Regions from separate parts of the Paenibacillus sp. DRB1-1 genome, predicted to be linked through region 1. Evidence: a T-box and tRNA genes for the amino acid it is inferred to sense, from the RefSeq annotation. Region 1 holds a T-box; the other regions hold tRNA genes.

Region 1 (5,612 bases):
GAGGCGCTTCGCCAGTTTAAGTTTGGTGGAACGGTCCATTCGATGAAAGAAGGGGCACTTGTTTTTCCAAACGAGCCTCTGGTACGTGTCGAAGGAACGATTATGGAAACGCAGCTTGTTGAGACGGCATTGCTGAATTTTATGAACTATCAGACACTCATTGCGACAAAGGCATCGCGCATCAAGCAGGTGGCAAGTGACGATACACTGCTCGAATTTGGAACACGGCGTGCGCAGGAAGCTGACGCAGCGATTTGGGGAGCACGGGCAGCTTATGTTGCAGGTTTTGACGCGACTTCTAATATGCTGGCAGGCGAGCACTTTGGAATCCCGACGAAGGGGACACATGCCCATTCATGGGTGCAGACCTTTATGACGGAGCAGGAGGCGTTTGACGTGTATGCGAAGGTTTTACCAGACCAGGTTACACTGTTGGTAGACACCTTTGACACGCTGGAAAGCGGTGTTCCTCATGCGATTCGGACAGCAAAAATGCTGGAGAGTCAGGGCAAGCGTATGAATGCAATCCGTCTGGATAGCGGTGACTTGGCTTATCTATCCATTCAGGCGCGGGAAATGCTCGATGCTGAAGGCTTAGATTACGTACAAATTGTAGCTTCCAATGATTTGGATGAAAATACGATTTTTAACCTGAAAGCACAAGGGGCACGTATTGATGTATGGGGTGTAGGAACACAGCTTATTACGGCTTCAGATCAACCTTCGCTTGGCGGGGTGTACAAGCTGGTTGAGCGTGAAGTGGATGGCGAAATGTTGCCGACGATTAAGATCTCGGGTAATCCAGAAAAAGTATCCACACCAGGCAAGAAGGATGTATATCGCATTGTGGATAAGAAGAAAGGGAGAGCTGTAGCCGATTATATTTCTTTCCCGGATGAAGAGCGTCCGCGTAATGGTAAGCGCCTGAAGCTGTTTAACCCTTTGCATCCGTATATGAAGAAGTATGTAGAAAATTATGAAGCTGTACCAATGCTTGAGCCTATTTTTATAAATGGACAGAAGGTATATGAGCTTCCTGAACTGGATGAAATTCGTGCCTACCATACTTCACAGTTGAAACTGTTTTGGCCAGAATATTTGCGGAAGCTGAACCCTGAAATTTATCGTGTAAATCTGAGCGAGAAGGTATGGGAGCTGAAGCAAAAGCTGATCGACAGCTATATGCAGCCCGAAGTTGAAGAAAAAGAATAGTTGGAAGAGGCACCTCATAATGTATGGGGTGCCTTTTTGTGTCGCGGCATGTAGGAAATAGGAGCTTATTTATAAATTTCTCTCATCACATGTCGTAGCTCAGGGACAATAATGCGTTCCATTGCCAAACGAACGGCTCCACGTGAGCCAGGCATCGAAAATACGGCTGTCTGGCCCACAGTGCCAGCCACAGCCCGGCTTAATATAGCTGCTGAACCAATGTCCTCGGCAAAGCTTAAATAGCGGAAGATTTCCCCAAAACCAGGTAATTCCTTATCCAGTAAAGAGGAGACGGCTTCATATGTAGTATCACGTGGAGAAATACCGGTACCGCCTGTCAAAAGTACAGCCTCGAGGTCATCCTGTGCGGCTGCTTCGGATACCAACTGCTGAATACCTTCGTAGTCGTCCTTGACAATGACATATCGAACAACCTTATATCCATTGGTTTCCAGTAGATCCATGAGCAGTCGCCCCCCAGTATCTGTTTCCACGGTGCGTGTGTCCGAGACAGTTACGACCATGCAATTAACCTGTTGCGGGGATTCCTGTCGGTGCTCCTCTACAGAAGACATATTCATTGAAATGCTCACTCCTTGATCGGTGGTTAGACATACACTTTTTACAATAGAGTAATGACTGAGTGTATGCAAGTCAGAAACAGGGGCTAAAAATCCATGTGATTAATATCCTTGCACTTGCACACTGGAATATAGTACACTTCCTTACATAAGTCGGGATTATTTTGTTTTTATTTTATTGAAAGCGCGCACATCAAATGATTAATCTCAAGGGTCAGCGGGTAATAGTACAGCAGGGTCAACAACTGGGAGGTAATGTAATATGAATCATTCATACCAACAATGCGTGGATGCTTGCCTGGAATGTATGAACGCTTGCAATGTATGTTACGTAGCGAGTTTGAAGGAATATGATTTAGCTATGCTGCGTGAATGTATTCGAGTGAGTAGGGAATGTGCAGAAATATGCGGATTTGCTGCTCAAATGCTGCAGCGCGGAACGGATTTTGCCGAGCAAATCTGTGAGCTGTGCGCCAAGGCCTGTGAGGTATGTGCTGCTGAATGCAGCAAGCATTCCCATGATCATTGCAAACATTGTGCAGAAGCCTGTCGTCGTTGCGTTCAGGCATGCCGCCAATTGGTGGCAGTGTAATTACATATATGGAACTAGTGCGTGAAGAGGAAATAAAAGGTTGCTTTCTACTGAATAGGTTTGTATAATGATTGGAATTAACGTCATGGAACGGGAGAGTAGCAGCGGAGCCGTATCATTACAGCGAGCCGGAAGAGGTGTAAGCCGGTATGAGGTCCGATGTGAAGCGCACCCGGGAGACGGTTGATCCAACGAGCAGAGCTTCTAGTAGATCAGCCCGGCAGACACCGTTATTAGTCATTGGAGTGAAATCGCGATTTTGTGTAAGTTAGCTGTAGCTACACAACCGATTTACGAAGAGTGGTACCGCGGGGATATTAAAGTTCTCGTCTCTTGATTTATTTCAAGAGGCGGGGGCTTTTTTTGTTAGATCTTATAAAAAGAAGGAGAGAGATCATGTTGATGAGGATTGCTGCTCAAGCGATATTGGCCCATACGGGCTTGGAGGAGAAAGAAATTTTATCATTATTTGAGGTGCCTCCGCAGCCTGAATGGGGAGATGTGGCGTTTCCCTGTTTTGTGCTGGCTAAAAAGTTTCGAAAGTCTCCACAGCACATTGCACTGGAATTGGCGGAGCTAGTGAATCATGAAGAAGGTTTAACTGCTACAGCATCGGGTGCCTATGTAAATATAACATTGGATCGATCTGTTCATATTCCGCTTATGCTTACTGAATTGAGCAAGGCTGATTTCCTCAGGCCCCAATATCGGGCACGGACAGCGGGTAGTTATTGATATGTCCTCGCCCAATATTGCCAAACCGTTTGGTATCGGTCATCTTCGCTCTACTGTTATTGGTGCTGCCTTGTATCGCATTCTTGGTGAAACCGGATATATTCCAATTAGTGTGAATCATCTTGGGGATTGGGGAACACAGTTTGGCAAGCAAATTGCGGCCTATAAAAGATGGGGAAATGAGGAGCAGCTACAACATGATCCGATTGGTGAATCGCTGAAGCTATATGTTCGTTTTCATCAGGAGGCCGAGCATGATCCGACTTTGGAGGATGAAGGCCGCGAGTGGTTCCGACGTTTGGAGCATGGGGATGCTGAGGCTCAACAACTATGGGAGTTTTTTGTTGAAGTCAGTCTGGGTGAATTTGATCGTATGTACCAGCGTCTGAACATTACATTTGACCATGTGCTGGGAGAAAGTTTTTACAATGATAAGATGCAGGCAGTTGTTGCTCAATTAAGAGCAAAAGGATTGCTGGAGGAAAGTGATGGTGCGCTCGTGGTTCGTCTGGAAGATGAGGAACTGCCTCCGTGTCTTATTCTAAAAAAGGATGGGACCACCATTTATCCGACACGTGATCTGGCAACAGCGATTTATCGTCATGAAGTGATGAAGGCTGATCGGTTGCTGTACGTCGTTGGTGGAGAACAGAAGTTGCATTTTCAGCAGGTGTTTGCGGTGCTGAAGCAAGCAGGGGAGGCTTGGGCGGAGCAATGTGAGCATGTGCCGTTTGGATTAATGCGGTTTGCGGGTAAGAAAATGTCCACAAGACGCGGAAAAGTTGTCAAACTGGAGGAGGTGCTGGATGAAACCATAGCGCGTGCTCAAGCCATCATTACTCAGAAGAACCCCGATTTGCAGGAACAACAGGCAGTAGCTGAGGACGTTGGCATTGGGGCGATTATTTTTGGTGATTTAAAAAACAACCGGCTGAATGAAGTGGATTTTTCGTTGGAGGAGGCGCTGACCTTTGAAGGCGAGACCGGGCCTTATGTACAGTATACTCATGCGCGCATCCGCAGCCTTTTGGAGAAAGCTCACGCTCGCGCCGATGTTAATACTAATCCTAGCGACAACGACCTTGTCCAAGATAGCCATTCTCGTGATTTGTATGACGTATCGGATGGAATGTTGGGTGACGCAGGTTGGGCGCTGCTTAAGCAGTTGGGTCGCTATCACGGACAACTGATACGTGCGGTTCGCCAACTGGAGCCTTCGGTTATTGCGAGATTTGCATTGGATACGGCCCAGGCGTTTAACCGTTTTTACGCCAAGGAAAGGATTGTCGATGGTGGACAGTGGCGTATCCAGTTGGCGGAACAAACTGCCGATATTCTGGCATGCGCGCTGCAAGTTCTTGGTCTGAAAGCACCGAATCGGATGTAAGCAAAGCGAACAAAGGGAAGCGAGTTTTTGCTGGCGGGATGACTGCTACCCAGACCTGGCTCTTCCAAAGGAATACTGTAAAAAAATTAATTCTGTTACAGGCACTTTTGGGTATGTATAAAGATTGTGAGCAGAAAAGAGTTAGACGGGTTACACTAATCGCAGGTATTCCACTGTTTTGCAACCAATTTGTGCATATTTGAAACATTTGATGCTTTTATTGCGTCGGTAAGTGTAGAAGCAAAGTAAACATGGAGGTGTATCTCATGAAAAAGAATAAAAGCGTGACAGCTGCCCTGCTTGTCATCTGCTCATTGGCAGTTGCTACGTCGGCTTCTGCTTTTCGTGATATAAAGGGAGCTGAACAGGAGAAGATTGTAAACTCACTTCAGGACAAAGGAATTATTCAAGGAATAACCAAGGATAAATTTGCACCGGATCAAATGCTCACGTATGCACAAGGAGTACACTTGGTTGTTCGTGCAATGGATCTTCAGGTAATGCCTGATTTCACAACAGGTTCCTTTGCAAACATTCCGGCTTCCGCATGGTATGCCCAGTCCTATCGGATTGCAGCCCAACACCAAATCCCTTTGTCACCAGATATTGATCCAAGCACCCGTATGACAAGAGAACAATTTGCGAATATTCTGTATAAAGCAGTGAGTGCAACGGGTGAATATCCAACTGTCCGTATGTTAATTAATGTAGCGGATGGCAAAAAACTAGACCAGGAATCAAATGCAGCCGTTCAATTCCTGTTATTGACCAAAATTGCAAAATTGGACGAACAGAGCAACTTTAACCCGGATCGTAAAGTAACGCGGATGGAGGCAGCAGAAATGGTCTATAACGCATCCGAATTTGTACAAAGTCATAAAACGGTTGAAGCTACTCCTGAAAATCCGGCTGAGCCTGTAGATCCGGTTCAACAGAATAACATTAGTATGAGCATAGAGAAGGCAAATGACCAGCAGAACAACGTGACAATTACCCGTCTACAGGCACCTAATCCAGGTTACGGCATTGAAGTGGATCACATCGACTACGTAGATGATACGAACGCAGTAATTTACTACAAGCTGACTAGTCCAAAGCCAGGGGA
Region 2 (5,612 bases), 2.1 Mb from region 1:
TCAATTGTGCAGTGTAAGACATTTCATTGTCATACCAAGCTACAGTTTTCACCAGTTGTTTGTCGCCAACAGTCAGAACTTTAGTTTGAGTTGCATCAAACAAAGAACCGAAAGTAAGACCTTTGATGTCGGAAGAAACGATTTGATCTTCAGTGTATCCATAAGTTTCAGGATCGGATGCTTCTTTCATCGCAGCGTTGATTTCTTCAGCAGTTACGTTTTTCTCCAGAACTGTTACCAGCTCAGTCAGGGAACCTGTAGGTACTGGAACACGTTGAGCCGCGCCATCCAATTTACCTTTCAACTCAGGGATAACTAAACCGATTGCTTTAGCAGCACCAGTTGTGTTAGGGATGATGTTTTCAGCTGCTGCACGAGCACGACGGAAGTCACCTTTAGCATGTGGAGCATCCAAAGTGTTTTGGTCGCCAGTGTAAGCATGAATTGTAGTCATCAAACCTTCAACGATACCAAATTTATCTTGCAGTGTTTTAGCCATAGGAGCCAGGCAGTTTGTTGTGCAAGAAGCACCGGAGATTACAGTTTCAGTTCCGTCCAGAATTTCATGGTTTACGTTGTAAACGACAGTTTTCATGTCGCCAGTAGCTGGAGCGGAGATAACAACTTTTTTAGCGCCGCCTTTCAAATGTTTCTCAGCAGCTTCTTTAGTTGTGAAGAAACCTGTACATTCCAGAACGATGTCTACACCCAGGTCTCCCCAAGGCAGTTCTTCAGGGTTGCGGTTAGCCAAAACTTTAACTTCTTTACCGTTTACTTTGAAGAAGCCGTCATGTACTTCTACTTGTCCTTGGAAATTACCTTGTGTTGTATCATATTTCAACAAATGTGCCAACATTTTGGAATCTGTCAAGTCATTGATTGCTACTACTTCAATACCTTCCACGTTTTGAATCCGGCGGAAAGCAAGGCGTCCAATACGTCCGAAACCGTTAATACCAACTTTAACTGTCATGAGTGAGTTCCTCCCAAAGTTCGTTTAGTTTAGTTTTATATATTCAAGACAGACCCGAAAGCCCGTCAAGACAACATTATTCATAAATCCTATATTAATCATTTAAATAACGACTTACAATCTCAACAGCAGCGCCTTCGTCGGTGACTAGAATGTCCTCTTGCCCGAAACGCAGTACCGCATGAATAGCGGCCGCCTTGTTTTTGCCTCCAGCTACACCTAGAACCGTATCGGTACGCCTAATGTCCTCCAATCGGAGTCCAAGCGTCAGCATTCTGTGAACAACGACGCCATCTTCGTTAAAGTAATAACCAAACGATTCGGCTACCGCTCCTTCACTGCTGATCTGGGCAAAGGTTTCGGGATCAAGTTTACGTCTATGTGCCATCGCTATGGCGTTGCCTATCCCGTGAATGATGATACGACTCTCGCGAATCAGGTTCAATATATCCTGAATGTTCGTATCTTCAAGCAAGGAGTTGTAAGCATGATTGCTGAGCAAATCCGGTACATGGAGCAGACGGTATTGAGCGCCTACCTTGCGAGCCATTGTGGAAGCAATTGTGTTGGCCTGCATTTCCATGCTTTCTCCCAAACCCCCGCGTGCCGGTACAAACCACCCACCCTTAAGTGGGCCATTAGAAGGTAGTGCCAGTTGTTCCGCCACGTCGGCAATTGTCGTGCCACCTGTTACAGCGACCACATCCTCGTCGTCCATAACACTCAGCAACGCTTTTGCTCCAGCGCGCCCCAGCTCCTGCTTTGTTAACGGAGAAGCATCCGAATCCCCTGGAACGACAACCACCTTCCTCAAACCATAGGCTTGACGAATCTGGTCCTCCAATTGGGACAGGCCGAACAAGTTGTTCGCAATCGGCTCCAGCTGTTCCAGCAGATCCAGTCCTGCTTTGCTCACCTTCATGCCTACACTCTCAATCTCAATTAGCCCCTGAGCTTTAAGAAGATCGGTTTCGGCGCGCAACACGCGCTCAGTCATGTTCAGTGAAGCTGCCAGTGTTCTGCGTCCAACAACATCGGACAGCATAATCTGATGCAGGATCGTGTACCTTTTTTTCAAAACATCCATGAGGTCGGGCAGAAGCTGCTTCTGTATTTCTAATATCTTTCGCATGCTTTCCACTCCCGCACACTTCTAAGTTCTGTCTCTAATGCTCTATCTCTAACTGGTCTCAAAACGTCCCGGGATAACTTTTTAAGTCCCACGTATATCTTAACCAATATTTGCTCCATATGCAAGTCTATCTGAACCTATATTTCTCAACCATTTATCTGAATATGCGCATTTAATAAAAGCTTGCAATTCACTGCTGTATATCATATAATCATCTTTGTTTCCAATTAGCTGTTTAATTAGTTAGTTGTTTGCATTGAATCAACTATGCGCCCGTGGTCCAACGGATATGACGTAGGCCTCCGGAGCCTGAGATCGAGGTTCGATTCCTCGCGGGCGCGCCATTTTAAATGAACGCTTAGATGCTTCTATATAATGTTTTAACCAATAAGAGCGCTGAGGGCTCTTTTTTTTAATCATTAGTTTGACTTTCTTTGACTTTTTGTTTGAAATTGTTTATCATGTGGTTATTACGGTAACAGTTTATAAATAAGGGACGTGTAATCGGCATGTCCACCAAATCCACTAACGATATTTAAGGGAGGTTTTTTGACGTGAGCTATGTTCCAATGGTAGTAGAACAAAGTAACCGCGGCGAACGCGCCTATGACATTTATTCCAGACTGTTAAAGGATCGCATTATTTTGTTAGGCTCGGACGTCAATGACGTTGTAGCCAACTCTATAATTGCGCAAATGCTGTTTTTGGCTGCCGAAGATCCTGAAAAAGATATTCACTTGTATATTAACAGCCCTGGCGGTTCCATTACAGCTGGTATGGCCATTTTCGATACGATGCAATATATTAAACCTGACGTATCTACGATTTGCGTAGGTATGGCGGCTTCCATGGGCGCGTTTTTGCTGAATGCAGGCGCCAAAGGTAAACGTTTCGCTTTGCCAAACAGTGAAATTATGATTCACCAACCACTGGGTGGTGCACAAGGTCAGGCAACGGATATCGAAATCCGCGCACGCCGCATTCTGAAAATGCGTGATAAACTGAACCGCATTCTCGCAGATCGCACAGGCCAACCACTGGAGCGCATTGAAAAAGATACAGACCGTGACTACTTCATGTCTGCTGATGATGCCAAGGAATACGGTATTATTGATAAAGTGCTAACTAGCTCCTCTCCAGAAGGTGTATAAGAGAAGAAATTCACCTCTTTCGATAACTGGTAAATGAAAAAGCTGCTCCGGACTTTCTTATCCGGTAGGCAGCTTTTTTGCATTATTGTTTTTTAGGTTATAGACAATTGGACTTATTTATTTCTACTATTCATTCTGTCCCGCAAAAGGCTTTTCGCCTTGAGGCAGCAATTGACCGAACGAGTAGGTAAACTCCGGAATTCCATACGCGTATGGCGCATAATCATACAAATCAAACACGATTGTTACTCCACTGTTCGTCACATAAAAATTCTGATCTGCCGCCAGCTCTTTAAATTTGCCGAATCCTTCGCCAGCCTGAAGTGCATCGATTTTTTTCTTCAAATCAGCATTGAGGAACTTTTTGTAGTTCGGATTTGCCTTCAATACGTCAGACAATTGCTGCAGTTTACCATCAGCGAGCGAAAACGTATATCCTTTACGTGCCGTCATGCCATGTGCGCCACCCGTATACGAGTAGTCCTGCATAATCACACTCAGAATACCATCTTTGTTATAGGCAATCGCAAAATCATTTCCAAACTCATACGGTCTTTCTGTTGTAGCCTCTCCCTCAGCCATCATCTTTTTGCCTGCTGCCAATATACCTTCTGCATGCTTTTTAAGCACATTGTTAATGGCCTGTTGAGCCTCAGAATTCAGCTGGCTACCGCTGATTTGCGGGTACTTAATCTTGTAGGACACCTTCGCACTACTCGAAGCTGGAAGTGTTTGAGACGCAATTGTAATCGGATTTAGCTGGCTTTTACTCAGCGTTACTGTTTTCTGAGCTGCATTCCATTGAGCATCTATGCCCAGATAGTCTTTCAGCAAACTCATAGGAATATATAGCTTCCCAGCGATCTGTTTGGCATCCATACTACGTGTATTGATTCCATTGACGTTGACGTAGGCATCCGAGGAAGAAGCCATAATGTAAAGTTTATTGTACCCGCTACCTACGGTATATGTCGCTGTTTTCGCATCATAGCTTACTGGAATCCCCAAGCTGTCGCGCAGTGCGGCCACCGGAATCATTGTACTCCCGTTCACTTGGACACCTTTAGCGGGCAACGTTTTACCATTCCATTGGATGGTGATTCCTGGTTGCTGTGTTGTCGCTTGCTGCTGTTTCGTCGATGCTGCCTGGATATAGGAAACGGGAACAGCTGTGACTCCTGCGAAAATCCCTGCCGCCAGCAGTGCTGAACCCCATTTTTTTGCATGCTTACTCATATTAAATATTCCTCCTGTTAATGATCTGTATTGTCTATGTGTGATAACTACTTTTATTATTATATCTATACCCTATTGTATGTAGTTTACAATCTGTACACTCTCCGATTTCAATATGTACACCTAATAACCCTTAGCTATGACAGACTCATTACAAAAAGGTTTCGGTATACAAAAAAAGCCAGCAAGCCAGCCTGCACATGATGCTGGCCGCTTGTGGCTTCGTTTGATGATCTATATTAGTTCATTTCGTATTGAGCCGACACCTGAACTTTCACTGTTACTTGCCCCGATTGTATCTCTGTCCCGCCACCTGCTACGTCCAAGAGCGATTTTGACATGGCATTTTCACGTTGTGTAAAGATTTGTGCTTCTCCGCCATCTACCGTCACACTCACAAGAGCACCTAACCCGCGTTTTGCTGCCTTAGCTACAGCACTGGCTTTAGATTGTGCGCTTCCCAATGCCTTAGTAATGGCTTCTTCTTCATAAGTCGAAGGATCTTCCACGGAAAAACGTACATTATCTACGTTATTGGCTCCAGACTTGGTCGCCTCATCCAACAACTGACCGATTTTATCCAAATCGCGGTATTTGACGGAAAGTGTATGGTTGGCAGTGTAGCCTTTGAGCTTCTGCCCTTCTTTTTCGTTATAGGTGTAGTTAGGCTGTACATAAAACTGGCTGGTCTGAATGTCATCTGCGCTAATGCTCCACTTTTCTTTCAGCAGTTGTGTAACCTTGTTCAATTTTGTAGCATTGGCTTTTTGAGCAGCAGCTGCCGTATTCCCTTCCGATTGTACACCGATAGAGAGATAAGCAATATCGGGCTTCGCCAATACTTCCCCGCTTCCAGTCACATTAATTACACCGTTTACCGTCGAAGCTGTTGACGCAGCATAAGCACGATCTGCCCCCGTCCATAATCCGCCTGCTACTCCCCCTGCCATTAATGCTCCTGCGAGAACTGCCGTGGCTACTGTTTTTGTCCAAAGTCTCATTGAATTCAACCTCTTTCTTGAAAATGTTTGTACCTTCCAGACGGAAAAGACGGAAAAAGGTTGCAGCCAAGCGTACAAATTTCCGAAACAGAGCATGACCACGGGGATTTTAATTATTT
Region 3 (5,612 bases), 3.6 Mb from region 1:
GGGTTCAAATCGTGTAGCCGCCTTGAGATTTCGGATCTGATTGTTCCCCACCTGAATGGTAAACATACGATACTGACAGATAGCCAAGCGTTCAGAGTGCTGGTACTTCTCGCCTTCCGCAATCCCTTCGTAGAGCAACAATGCAGCATTGTGCTGACCTTGTGCGAATAATTTTTCTGCTGCATCAAATAACTTTGGGGAATATAGAAGATTGTCCATAATATGTCCCACTACAAGCTGGATAGCATCCAACTTGTCCAGTTCCGCACAGCGAAACAACAACGGCTCAATTCGCCTCCAATCCGGGGAGCGCTCAATGATGTAGTTATCTATGTATAGTTCGTAAAAAAAACCCTCTGGTAGTCCCATAGCCCAAGTGATTCGATCTAGCTGATGTATCGCAACAGGACGATGCTTGGCAATCCAATTATTAAGTGTTCTTTGATGAACACCTGAATGTTCGGCAAATTGTGCCAGCGTCAAATTATTTTCCCCTAAATAATCCTCTAACTTCGCCAAAATCGTAGGTGTATGTCCCAAGTCATAACCACCCTTCATACAAAAAATCCAAATTTTATACTTTCACCTCAAATTATTCACCAATTATTAACATGTGTCAACATTTTTCTTCCATTATTCCTACTATATAAACTTGAATATGGTAATTAATAACCACTAACATGAAGTCCCTTTTGGAATTAGGTGGTCGCTCGCTCTACTAATTTGAATTCCAGATGATGTATCGTTTCATCCAGCCCTTCAAGGGCATTGCAAATCATAATGAACGCATTCTCCGCTTGCTTGTCTATCGGGTAATGAATCGTAGTTAAATCAAGCAAATGCGATATTTCAGTATTATCAAAGCCTACTACTGCAAAATCGCTTGGTACAGAAACACCGAGTCTCCGTGCTTCAGTCAAAAGACCTGCTGCCAAATAATCGGTAGAACAGGCAAAGGCATCCGGTCTATCTGTTTGTTCTCGTTCTGCCCACCAATGAGCTATTTGTTCACCAGCTTCTATTGAATTTAAATCATAAAAATGCGGGAAGGCCTCAGCATCCAAATCGTATTTTTCGCAAAAGTCATGATAAGCTCGAATGCGTTCTTTTGTATTCAACCCCCGCATGCTGCCGTACACATTCACAATTTTCCGATATCCTCGGGCGTACAAATGTTCCAACGCCAACGTATAGCCCTGATACTGATCCATAAATACAGACGGGATTGCCTCAATGTTTACACGTTGCCAGGTCACAATCGGACCATATTTTGTATAATGCTCAATCACACTCCACTCATTAACACGAATCATACAGACCAAGGCGTCTAGTTGCTTTCTCCGCAACATTTCCAGCGCTTCAAGTTCTCGCCCCTTCTCCCCATTCGTAATAAACAGCGCTATATTAAAGCCATGCTCCTGGGCATACATTGTAAATCCACGCACAAATAAACCCAATGAGTCATTAAAAGAAAGTGAAATAATCCCTATAAGCTTGGTCATGCCTTTTTTTAAAGATACCGCATTTAAATTAGGGACATAATCCAGTCGGTCTATGACCTCCTGCACACGCTGTCTTGTCGGTTCACTTACATACGGATGATTGTTAATGACACGGGACACCGTAGCCGAGGATACGCCTGCCAGCTTTGCAATTTCATGAATATTCGCCATTTTTCTCACCTCGTTCTTTCTATTTTAGCATGTTCGTGTTTAGCATGTTCGTAGTGCCCGCCCTATAATTGTCACCTTCCCAAAATAAGTTTTTTAAAAGCGCTTGACCTGTAATGCATTACAGGGATTACAGTGAATTTGTGCTTAAGAAAGCGGTTAAAAAACATACTTAGGAGGCACTAACCATGAAAAAAGGCATAAAGATTGCAACCATTGGCGGAGGTTCCAGCTATACACCAGAATTAGTAGAAGGCTTCATCAAACGTTATGCAGAGCTTCCCATTCGGGAATTGTGGCTGGTAGATATTGAGGCAGGACGTGAAAAACTGGAGATTGTAGGCGCCATGGCCAAACGGATGGTGAAGGCCGCAGGCATTGATTGTGAGGTACATTTGACACTTGATCGTCGGGAAGCGTTGAAGGACGCCGATTTTGTAACGACCCAATTTCGGGTAGGCTTGCTGGAAGCCCGGATTAAGGATGAAAGTATTCCGTTAAAACATGGCATGATCGGTCAGGAGACCAATGGCGCCGGAGGAATGTTCAAAGCGTTTCGCACCATACCCGTTATCCTCAGTATCGTCGAAGATATGAAAGAACTGTGTCCGAATGCATGGTTGATTAATTTTACCAACCCTGCGGGTATGGTCACCGAAGCTGTGCTTCGTTATGGTCAGTGGGATAAAGTCATCGGATTATGTAATGTTCCAATCGGCGCGATCAAGAGTGCATCGGCTGTGCTGGACAAACCGGAAGAAGAGCTGTTCTTTAAATTTGCAGGGATTAACCACCTTCATTGGCACAAAGTTTATGACAAAACAGGAGCCGAATTAACAGAGCAAGTCATTGAAGGACTGTACGCTCCGGGCGCAAAGCCAGAGAAAGTCGTTGAAAATATTAAGAACATGCGCTTCCTGTATGATCAAGTTCGTCAATTGAAAATGCTGCCTTGTCCTTACCATCGGTATTACTATATGACGGATAACATGCTCAAGGAAGAATTAGAGGAAGCCAAAAACGAAGGAACTCGGGGCCAAGTGGTCAAACGTCTGGAAGAAAGTCTGTTTGAATTGTATAAAGATCCGAATCTGGATTACAAACCAGAGGAATTATCCAAACGCGGCGGTGCGCATTACAGCGATGCAGCCTGTGAGATCATTAATTCCATTTATAACAACAAAGGCACATTGATGGTGGTTAGTACACGTAACAATGGTGCGATTGATGATGTTCCTTATGATAGCGCCATCGAAGTGACCAGTGTCATTCGCGCCCATGGTGCCGAACCTGTCAACTTTGGCAAATTCCCACCTGCACAGCGGGGCTTGCTGCAAGTGATGAAGGCAATGGAAGAGCTGACGATTGAAGCGGCGGTCACCGGTGACTATGCAACAGCACTGCAAGCCTTCACCCTGAATCCGCTCGTACCAAGCGGGGACATTGCTCAAACCGTACTGGATGAATTGCTAGAAGCACACAAAGAGCATCTACCTCAATTCTTTGCTCATAAGGAGAAGGCGACGGTATAAAGCTAGCAGCAATCATCCTGCTGGAACACAAAAAAGCTTCCTACATGTAGGAAGCTTTTTGCTATACGTCCCAGGAGGGATTCGAACCCCCGACCGACGGCTTAGAAGGCCGTTGCTCTATCCAGCTGAGCTACTGGGACAAGATGGCGATCAATAAAACCTTATGTATTCAGCGCATTGATTATTATATCACATTTCGGGCAACTGTCAAAAGCATTTTTTTATGATATAGGGAAGCTGGCTGCAAAAGGAATCATTTGGACGCTAACGGGGTATTATGTACAAAGAACCATGCATAAAGGAGGGGTTAATCCGTGAAAGGTCTTTTGTCGTCACTTTGTTATTTCAGCATTTTCTTCGCACCTTTTCTAGTGCCTGTCATTGTGTGGATTGCAGTACGGGACGAATATGTTCAGGGACATGCAAAAAAGGCTATTTTATCGCATATTTTCCCCATTATTGCGGCAATTCCGCTCGTGTATTTTATTATTACGGCGAATCATACAGGTTCAGTGATCGGGTTTGTACTGCTATTCGTAGTGGTCTATCTCGGGGTTTTTGTTTATAACATCTACAAAGGGATTATGACACTGCGTGAAGCGGCTTAGTTCAAAAAGAAGCCTCCTGCATTCCGCAAATTTGGCGGGATACGGAGGCTTCTTTAGGGTCATTTTTGATGAGTTGCTGTTGCTATTTAGTTCAATGGCTGCTTATTTATTCCCAAAGCGTTTAGGACTTCTTCGTACTTCATGTCTTACGTTTTTCTCCAGCACTTCTTCCGCGAACTCATTGTTATGAATATAACTGCTGCCTTTATTTTTCTTATACTTCGCTTTGCCGTCTATGATTTCCCCCTCCTTTCACGCTGATCCGGCGATGGCGCCGGGGCCCAAATCAACAAAAGTCGAGGCATAGCACACCATATCCTCATGCCCCGAACTCCTTGGCGAACTCTGTGCTGAGTTGCCCATAGGAGAGCAATTCTTTTTTAAACTTCTCTCGCTCCTCACCAGCAGTAATGTGTGTAGAGTCGGTAAAAGCCTTGTCTGTCACTTCCTCAAATGCCGAATGCAGATTATTGTCGTACCAATCCAGCTCCAAATCGGCGTCATTGCGGATGATCCGTACCATGTCATAGTCATGCTGACCATCCGTCTGATCCTTGGCCGTGATATAGACCAGCAATTCCGGGTCATCTGCGGCACCGGGCCGCACCTCTACCTCAGCGCAGCGCACTCCGTCAAGTTCAGTGAAGCGGCGTATTTTGGCATCCTTGATGTAGTACATGGTCTCCCTCCTTCCTTGCGAGTAGACGGGTTTCCCCATCTGTAGTTTTCGGAACGGACAGACATTTTATGCTTCTTTTCGGCATATATACTGATGAACTGGGGATTTAGTTTTTGATTCATTCCAACACTGGATGAACACGACAAAGAGAGGATGAACAGACATGTGCGGAATTACAGGTTTCATACAGTGGAACGGAGACTTAATGCATCAATCTGAGCTGCTGCTGAATATGACACAAACGCTCTCCGATCGCGGACCGGATGCTGCGGGTACCTGGATATCCAACCCGTGTGCCTTCGGACACCGAAGACTGAGCGTAATGGACCCGGAAAATGGCGCTCAGCCCATGATCCGGCAGCTTGAGGATATCACTTATACGATTGTATATAACGGGGAAATATATAACGCGCCTGAGCTGAAAAAAGAGCTGCAACAGCGCGGGCATTTTTTCCGTACACAATGCGACACGGAGGTGCTGCTCGAATCCTATATCGAATGGGGCCCCGCATGTGTGGATCGGTTAAACGGCATTTTTGCGTTTGCGGTCTGGGATAGTGAGCGGGAGCAGGTATTTCTGGCACGGGATCGACTGGGAGTGAAGCCGTTATTTTATAGCCAGACCGAAGAAGTATTCGTATTTGGCTCAGAACCCAAAGCACTGCTTCAGCATCCAGCAGTAGAAGCAGCAGTGGACGCCGAGGGATTGGCCGAAATTTTTATCATCGGACCTGCACGTACCCCCGGACATGGCGTCTATTCGTCCATGAAGGAGCTACGCCCCGGGCATACGCTAACCTACAGCCGCGACGGCGTGCGCATTCAAGCTTACTGGACACTGGAAAGCATTGCGCATGAGGATAACACCGAAGAAACGGCACTTAAGGTACGAGAACTGCTGCTGGATACGGTGGAGCGGCAGCTCATTTCGGATGTTCCAGTGTGCACCTTATTGTCTGGCGGGCTGGATTCAAGCGCTCTCTCCGCATTAGCTGTCGATTATTACAAACGTACCGGGCAGGGACAAGTTCATACGTATTCGGTCGATTATGTGGATAACGACAAGCATTTTAAAGCCCATGCGTTTCAACCCGGAGCCGATGCCCCCTGGATTCAGCGGATG

The links. A T-box is a leader RNA that pairs with one kind of tRNA and senses whether it is charged. The one in region 1 lies ahead of argS (arginine--tRNA ligase), so its partner is inferred to be a tRNA-Arg.
Region 2: it has a tRNA-Arg gene. The T-box ahead of argS (arginine--tRNA ligase) is inferred to sense a tRNA for this amino acid. The anticodon was not compared.
Region 3: it has a tRNA-Arg gene. The T-box ahead of argS (arginine--tRNA ligase) is inferred to sense a tRNA for this amino acid. The anticodon was not compared.

Annotation. Positions count from the first base shown of each region.
Region 1 covers NZ_JBODQH010000001.1:255,097-260,708, reverse strand. The annotation lists gene ACQW03_RS01090 (nicotinate phosphoribosyltransferase) at 1-1,212, shown strand, start outside; gene ACQW03_RS01085 (MogA/MoaB family molybdenum cofactor biosynthesis protein) at 1,278-1,793, opposite strand; gene ACQW03_RS01080 (four-helix bundle copper-binding protein) at 2,056-2,385, shown strand; T-box leader at 2,463-2,722, shown strand; partial or broken gene argS (arginine--tRNA ligase) at 2,782-4,507, shown strand; gene ACQW03_RS01070 (S-layer homology domain-containing protein) at 4,774-5,612, shown strand, end outside.
Region 2 covers NZ_JBODQH010000001.1:2,316,733-2,322,344, forward strand. The annotation lists gene gap (type I glyceraldehyde-3-phosphate dehydrogenase) at 1-973, opposite strand, end outside; gene ACQW03_RS10220 (sugar-binding transcriptional regulator) at 1,068-2,105, opposite strand; tRNA gene ACQW03_RS10225 (tRNA-Arg) at 2,375-2,449, shown strand; gene clpP (ATP-dependent Clp endopeptidase proteolytic subunit ClpP) at 2,660-3,256, shown strand; gene ACQW03_RS10235 (PdaC/SigV domain-containing protein) at 3,383-4,492, opposite strand; gene ACQW03_RS10240 (SIMPL domain-containing protein) at 4,732-5,493, opposite strand.
Region 3 covers NZ_JBODQH010000001.1:3,861,055-3,866,666, reverse strand. The annotation lists gene ACQW03_RS17230 (helix-turn-helix domain-containing protein) at 1-540, opposite strand, end outside; gene ACQW03_RS17225 (LacI family DNA-binding transcriptional regulator) at 699-1,673, opposite strand; gene ACQW03_RS17220 (6-phospho-beta-glucosidase) at 1,859-3,202, shown strand; tRNA gene ACQW03_RS17215 (tRNA-Arg) at 3,269-3,342, opposite strand; gene ACQW03_RS17210 (DUF4870 domain-containing protein) at 3,517-3,810, shown strand; gene ACQW03_RS17205 (hypothetical protein) at 4,130-4,489, opposite strand; gene asnB (asparagine synthase (glutamine-hydrolyzing)) at 4,653-5,612, shown strand, end outside.